DNA from 2 places in the Aeromicrobium phoceense genome. Region 1 is predicted to be linked to the other one. Evidence: predicted binding sites of a transcription regulator. Region 1 holds the regulator's gene; the other holds the start of a gene.

Evidence for each region. The regulator LexA, encoded in region 1, represses DNA repair genes until DNA is damaged. The targets are predictions, from matches to a motif close to TCGAACANNTGTTCGA.
Region 2: recA (recombinase RecA) is a predicted target of LexA. The motif match lies at 1,185-1,200, and genes of this name have one in related genera.

Annotation. Positions count from the first base shown of each region.
Region 1 is NZ_JACEOG010000001.1:2,680,611-2,684,008, reverse strand. Features, by position in the region: gene H1W00_RS13095 (carboxypeptidase-like regulatory domain-containing protein) at 1-816, shown strand, start outside; gene galE (UDP-glucose 4-epimerase GalE) at 839-1,807, shown strand; gene lexA (transcriptional repressor LexA) at 1,815-2,501, opposite strand; gene H1W00_RS13080 (hypothetical protein) at 2,584-2,892, shown strand; gene H1W00_RS13075 (hemerythrin domain-containing protein) at 2,900-3,370, opposite strand.
Region 2 is NZ_JACEOG010000001.1:1,961,902-1,965,299, forward strand. Features, by position in the region: gene H1W00_RS09515 (nicotinamide-nucleotide amidohydrolase family protein) at 1-8, shown strand, start outside; gene H1W00_RS09520 (helix-turn-helix domain-containing protein) at 14-310, shown strand; gene H1W00_RS09525 (DUF3046 domain-containing protein) at 307-501, shown strand; gene H1W00_RS09530 (type 1 glutamine amidotransferase domain-containing protein) at 516-1,064, shown strand; gene recA (recombinase RecA) at 1,347-2,462, shown strand; gene H1W00_RS09540 (regulatory protein RecX) at 2,462-2,980, shown strand; gene H1W00_RS09545 (GNAT family N-acetyltransferase) at 3,006-3,398, shown strand, end outside.

The DNA.
Region 1 (3,398 bases):
GCCGGTGGCCTGTGGTTCGGCGCCAACGACCGCGGCTGGGGCTCGTGCCACACGATGGTCAACCAGCGTGCCGAGGCCAGCTCCACGGGCCGCATGCTCCAGCTGCCCAACGGCGGCCTCTCCGGCCGCGTGCAGAACATCGGCCGGCACCGCACCAAGGTCTCAGTCATCGCCGGTGGCTACCAGGGCCGCTCCAGCTCGGCCAAGGTCGACCGCTACCTGACGATCCGCGAGTACGCGACGGGCCGCGCGATCCTCGCGTCCGACGTCGTCCGTGCCGGCAGCGGCCGCCAGGTGAGTCTGGGCGAGGGCTACTACTGGTTCGAGATGGGCCGCCGCACCGGCTGCCACGCCTGGTACAAGAGCCGTTACAAGAACAACGACGGCTACTTCAACGGACTCGATCGCGGGTTCGAGAAGTGGAAGGCCAAGAACTACAAGATGTACCGCCAGCACTGCCGGGCCTGGACGTCCGGCACGTACAAGCGCGTGTACGTCAAGGGCTCGTCGATGCGCGTCGGCCTGAAGAACTACAAGGGCGGCTCGGTCAGCGGTCGTGTCACGGCGAACAAGGTCAAGCCGCGCACCGAGCTGATGATCCGCCTGACCTCCACCGACGGCAAGAAGGTCTACCGCACCGCGATGACCGACGGCGGCGGCCGCTTCAAGGTCACCGGCTTGGCGTCGGGTCGCTACCGCATCGTCGTCAACGCCGACTCGTGGCGCGGCATCTCGCGCGGGTTCTCCGGTCCGAAGACCGTCAAGGTCACGCGGGGCAAGAACAAGTCCGTGGGCACCCTGAAGTTCCGGCAGTAGCCCGGCGTCCTAGGCTGCCAGCATGGCGATCCTGGTCACCGGCGGAGCCGGCTACATCGGTGCTCACGTCGTCCGGGCCCTCGAGCGCGCCGGCCTGGAGTCTGTCGTCGTCGACGACCTCTCCAGCGGCCACCGCGAGTTCGTGCGACCCGAGGTCCCGTTCATCGACCTCAACGTCCTGCACGCGAAGCAGCTGGTCGACCAGCTCGCCGAGCACCACATCGAAGCGGTCATCCACCTGGCCGCGTTCAAGTACGCCGGGGTGTCGGTCGAGCGTCCGGCCCACACGTGGCGCCAGAACGCCGGCGGCACGCTGAGCCTGCTGCGCGCCATGGAGCGGCTCGACATCGGCGCGATCGTCTTCTCCAGCACGGCAGCGGTCTACGGGACCCCCGACGTGGAGACGGTCACCGAGGACACCGCCACCCGACCGGAGTCGCCCTACGGCGAGTCCAAGCTCGTGGGGGAGTGGATGATCCGCGACCAGGCCCAGGCCACAGGGCTGCGCCACACGTCGCTGCGCTACTTCAACGTCGTGGGATCGGGTGAGCCCGACCTCTACGACTCGAGCCCGCACAACCTCTTCCCGCTGGTGATCCGGGCCCTCGCCCAGGGACACCGCCCGCGGATCTTCGGCGAGGACTACCCGACCCCCGACGGCACCTGCGTGCGCGACTACGTGCACGTGGCCGACCTCGCGGAGGCGCACGTCACCGCGGTGCGCCGGCTGCTGGCCGGCAACGAGCTCGAGCGGGTCTACAACCTGGGCAACGGCGAGGGGGTCTCCGTGCGCCAGATCATGCAGTCGGTCTCCGACGCCACGGGCATCGCGTTCGAGCCCGAGGTGATGGGACGTCGTCCCGGCGACCCGGCCCGCATCGTGGCCTCGGGCGCGCTCGCGGCGCGCGACCTCGACTGGAAGCTGACCCACACGCTCGACGACATGGTCGCCAGCGCGTGGGCCTCGCGTCCGGTCGAGCCGGCCGACTGACCTCCGGTCAGACCCGGCGCAGGACCGCGGTGACCTTGCCGATGATCTGGGCGTCGGTGCCGTCGATCGGGTCGTAGGAGGCGTTCTGCGGCAGCAGCCAGACCTCGCCGTTCTTGCGGCTGAGGGTCTTCACGGTGGCCTCGCCGTCGATCATGGCGGCCACGATCTCGCCGTTCTCGGCGACCTGCTGCTGGCGGATCACGACGTAGTCGCCGTCGCAGATCGCGGCCTCGACCATCGAGTCGCCCTTGACCTCGAGCAGGAAGAGGGTGCCGTCGCCGACGAGCGAGCGGGGCAGCGGCATGACCTCCTCGACGCGCTCCTCGGCCAGGATCGGGCCACCGGCCGCGATGCGTCCGACCATCGGCACGTAGGCCGGCTGGGGGACCGCGTCGCCGCTGCCGGTCTCGTCGACCTCGGCCGGACGCGGGCGCATCGCGGGCTTGGAGTCGGGGAGGTAGATCTCGAGCGCGCGCGGCCGGTTGGGATCGCGACGGATGAAGCCCTTGCGCTCGAGCATGCGGAGCTGGTGCGAGACGGAGGACGTGCTGGCGAGATCGCACGCGGCGCCGACCTCGCGCATGCTCGGCGGGTAGCCGTGGGACTCGATGTGGTCCTTCAGGAACACCAGGATGCGCCGTTGACGCTTGGTCAGCCCGGTCAGGTCGACCGGCTCGTCCAGGTTCTCGCTCATGCCCCGACCGTAGTCCCGGCGGAGCCGCGGATCAAACACGTGTTCGACTCGGCGTGTCCGCCCGTGGCCTAGGGTGTGGGACGTGAGCTATGTGGTGGTGGGAACGCGCGAGGGCGACCGGTGGACGGTCGACGTGTCCGGGGTGGGCACGTCCACCGTCGATGATCTGGCGCAGGTCGAGGCCTGCGCCCGCGAGGTGCTGCGCGAGCACGGCGTCGCCGACCACGCCACCGTCGACCTGCAGCTGCTGCTGCCGGACTTCGAGGTCGACCTGCGTCAGCACGGGGTGCCGGACCACGGCCTCGGGCCGGTCGAGCTGGTCAGCGGTGCGATCGCGCTCGTGGTGGTGGTCGGCGCGATCGCCTTCCTGCTCGGCCGACTCCTCGGCTGAGCGGGGCTCACAGCGGCCCGAGGGCGCGGTGGGGGTCGGCGTCGAGCTCCAGCGTCTCCAGGACCGAGAGGAGCCGGCGCTCCTCGAAACGGAAGTGGCTCTCCATGACCGCGGCGATGCCCTCGAGGTGCCGGCCGAGCTCGGCAGCCGAGGCGGAGCGGTCCACCGCGTCCCGCAGGCCGGTGACGAGGTACTCGATCATCGAATGGTCTTGGCGCAACAGGCGCAGGGTGTCGGCCAGGTCGGGGTGCGCGGCCGCGATCGCGGGGAACAGCTCGTGGTCCTCGCCCCGGTGGTGGCCCGAGAGGGCCGTGCAGAAGCCGTGGCAGAACAGCAGCAGGTCGCGCGTCGCGGGGGCGGCGGCCTCGCCCGCGGCGACGGCGGCACGCGTCACTGTCAACGCCTCGCGCAGCCGCGCGTGGACGCGGCGCAGCTCCCGGCTCCAGGCGATCAGCCTGGTCTTCTCGCCCTCAGTCACGCGAGGGCGAAGGCAACGACGAGGTCAT
Region 2 (3,398 bases), 720 kb from region 1:
GAAGGTGATGGCGATGACCGCGATGCGTGAACTCATCGGTGACGTGCTCCGGGCACGTCGTCTCGCCGAGGGCCTGACCCTGCGCGACGTCTCCGAGCGCGCCCGCATCAGCCTGGGCTACATCTCCGAGGTCGAGCGCGGCCAGAAGGAGGCCAGCTCCGAGCTGCTCGCCGCCCTGGCGCAGGCGCTCGAGGTCCCGCTGAGCAAGGTGCTGCTCGACGTCAGCTCGCTCCTCGAGCTCGAGGAGGCCGCCGACCTGGCCACGGTCTCGTCCATCGCACGCGACGAGGCCCGGGCCTCCGCGGCGTGAGGCACAGCGAGTTCTGGCAGCGCATGGAGGCTGCCCTGGGGGCGTCCTATGCCGCCTCGTGGGCGCGCCAGCAGGCCATCACGGCGCTCGACGGCCGCACCCCGGCCGAGGCGCTCGACGCCGGCGTGGATCCCCAGCGGGTCTGGCGCGCCGTGCACGCCACGCTCGAACTGCCGGCCCGCGAGCGTTGAGTTAGCGTCGTGGGATGAGCAATCTTCCCGACCTGACAGGCAAGCGTGTCGCGATCATTGCGACCGACCACTTCGAGGAATCGGAACTCACGACGCCGCGTGACGAGCTGGAGGCGGCCGGGGCGGACGTGCGGATCTTCGCGCCCCACGATGGCTCGCTGCAGGCGATGCAGGGGGACACCGAGCAGACGATCTCCGTGCGCGTGGACGGCACCCTCGACAGCTTCGACCAGCAGTGGCCCGACGTGATCGTGCTGCCCGGGGGCACGGTCAACGCCGACCACCTGCGCACCGACGAGAAGGCCCAGGGCATCGTCTCCGCGGCCCTGGAGTCCGGACTCCCGGTGGCGGCGATCTGTCACGCGCCGTGGCTGCTCGTGTCCGCCGGACTCGTCGAGGGCCGCCGGCTCACCAGCTTCCCGAGCCTCTCGGTCGACGTCAGCAACGCCGGCGGCGACTGGGTGGACGAGACGGTGGTGGTCGACCGGAACCTGATCACGAGTCGCAAGCCCGACGACCTGCCCGCCTTCGTCGACGCGATCGGCAAGGCGCTGACCGCGTAGGGATCCGCCCGCCCCGAGATGTGCTCCGCATCCCACCTTCGAGCCTTGTGCGAACGTGGAACGTGGAGCACATCTCGTTGGGGCCGGTCCGTGGGCGCTGTTCGGCGTGTCGTGCTTCCGTCGAACAGGTGTTCGGCCTAGGCTCGTTCCACAGGCCGACGGTCAGGTCGGGCGTTCATCCACAGGCGAGTCGACGAGGCTCACTAATGTCAGTGGGTCCGCCTACCGTCGAAGATGGCCCGCCACCCCGACCAGAGCGGTCGACGACACGAAGGACGCAGCATGGCTTCCAAGAGCAGCACCACCCCCTCGAACAGGGACATCGCCAAGGAGCGAGCCAACAAGGACAAGGCGATCGAGAACGCCTTGGCCCAGATCGACCGCTCGTACGGCAAGGGTGCCGTGATGCGCCTGGGCGACCAGGCCCGCGCCCCGATCGAGGTCATCCCCACCGGCGCCGTCTCGCTCGACGTCGCGCTGGGCATCGGCGGACTGCCGCGCGGCCGCGTGGTCGAGATCTACGGGCCGGAGTCCTCGGGCAAGACCACGGTCGCCCTGCACGCGGTGGCCAACGCACAGAAGGCCGGCGGAGTGGCGGCGTTCATCGACGCCGAGCACGCGCTGGACCCCGAGTACGCCCGCAAGCTGGGTGTCGACACCGACGCGCTGCTGGTGTCCCAGCCCGACTCCGGCGAGCAGGCCCTCGAGATCGCCGACATGCTGATCCGCTCCGGCGCGCTCGACATCATCGTGATCGACTCGGTCGCCGCCCTCGTGCCCCGCGCCGAGATCGACGGTGAGATGGGCGACAGCCACGTCGGCCTGCAGGCCCGCCTGATGAGCCAGGCCCTGCGCAAGATGACCGGTGCCATCAACGGCTCGGGCACGACGGCGATCTTCATCAACCAGCTGCGCGAGAAGATCGGCGTGATGTTCGGCAGCCCCGAGACCACCACGGGCGGCAAGGCGCTGAAGTTCTACGCCTCCGTGCGCCTCGACGTGCGGCGGATCGAGACGCTCAAGGACGGCACCGACATGGTCGGCAACCGCACCCGCGTCAAGGTCGTCAAGAACAAGGTCGCGCCGCCGTTCAAGCAGGCCGAGTTCGACATCATGTACGGCCAGGGGATCAGCCGCGAGGGCAGCCTGATCGATCTCGGCGTCGACGCGGGCTTCGTCCGCAAGGCCGGCGCCTGGTACACCTACGAGGGCGACCAGCTCGGCCAGGGCAAGGAGAACGCCCGCAACTTCCTGCGCGACAACCCCGACCTCGCCGACGAAATCGAGAAGCGCATCAAGGAGCACCTCGGTGTCGGGGCGAAGGTCGACGAGCCGGCCGCGGATCCGGCGGCCGTGGTCGACGATCTGGCGGGCGACCTCTCGGCCGCTGACTTCTGATGATCGACCCCACGGATCCGGACACGGATCCGCGGGCGGTCATCGTCGCGGGCCGGACGATCGCGATGGATCGTCTGGCCGCGCGCGACCGCAGCCGCGGTGAGTTGCTCGACGCGCTCGCGCGTCGCAGGTTCCCCGAGGACGTGGCCATCGTCGTGGTCGACCAGCTCGAGTCCGAGGGGCTGGTCGACGACGAGCGGTTCGCCCGCACGTGGGTCGAGCAGCGCAGTCGCGCCAAGGGGCTGGCCCGCTCCGTCCTGCGGATGGAGCTGCAGCGCAAGGGCGTGGCCTCCGAGGTCATCGACCTGGTCCTGGACGACGTCGACCCCGATGCCGAGCGCCGGGCCGCGCACCTGCTGGTCCAGCGCAAGCTGCGATCCGTGCAGGGGCTCGACCAGTCCGTCCAGGTCCGTCGTCTCACCGCGATGCTCGCCCGCAAGGGCTACGCGCCGCAGGTGGCCTTCGACGTGGTCCGCGCCGAGCTCGACGGCGATCACGTGGCGATCGAGTCCACGTAGTTCGGCCGCGCCCTAGTCTGTCAGCGTGTTCGCGTTCCGCCCCCTGGTCGAGGCCGATCTGGGGGCGGTCGTGTCATGGCGCAACGAGCCGCACGTCCTGACCTGGTTCCCCGAGGCGCTTGTCGACGTCGAGCACGCGCGTCGACGCCTCGTCCCTCGGCCGACCGGTGTGGACCCGGTACGGAGGTGGATCGCCGAGCTCGGGGGAGTGCCGGTCGGCTACCTGCAGAGCTTCGTGGTCGCGTCCGACGACGACCTCACGGTGCGCTGCCAGGACCCCGAGGCGGTCGCGTTCGACTACCTGATCGGAGATCCGGACCTCGTCGACCGAGGACTGGGCACCGAGATGATCCGGAGCTTCTGTCGCGACGTGCTGGTGCCCGAGTATCCCGACGCACCCCGCTTCCTCGCCGCTCCC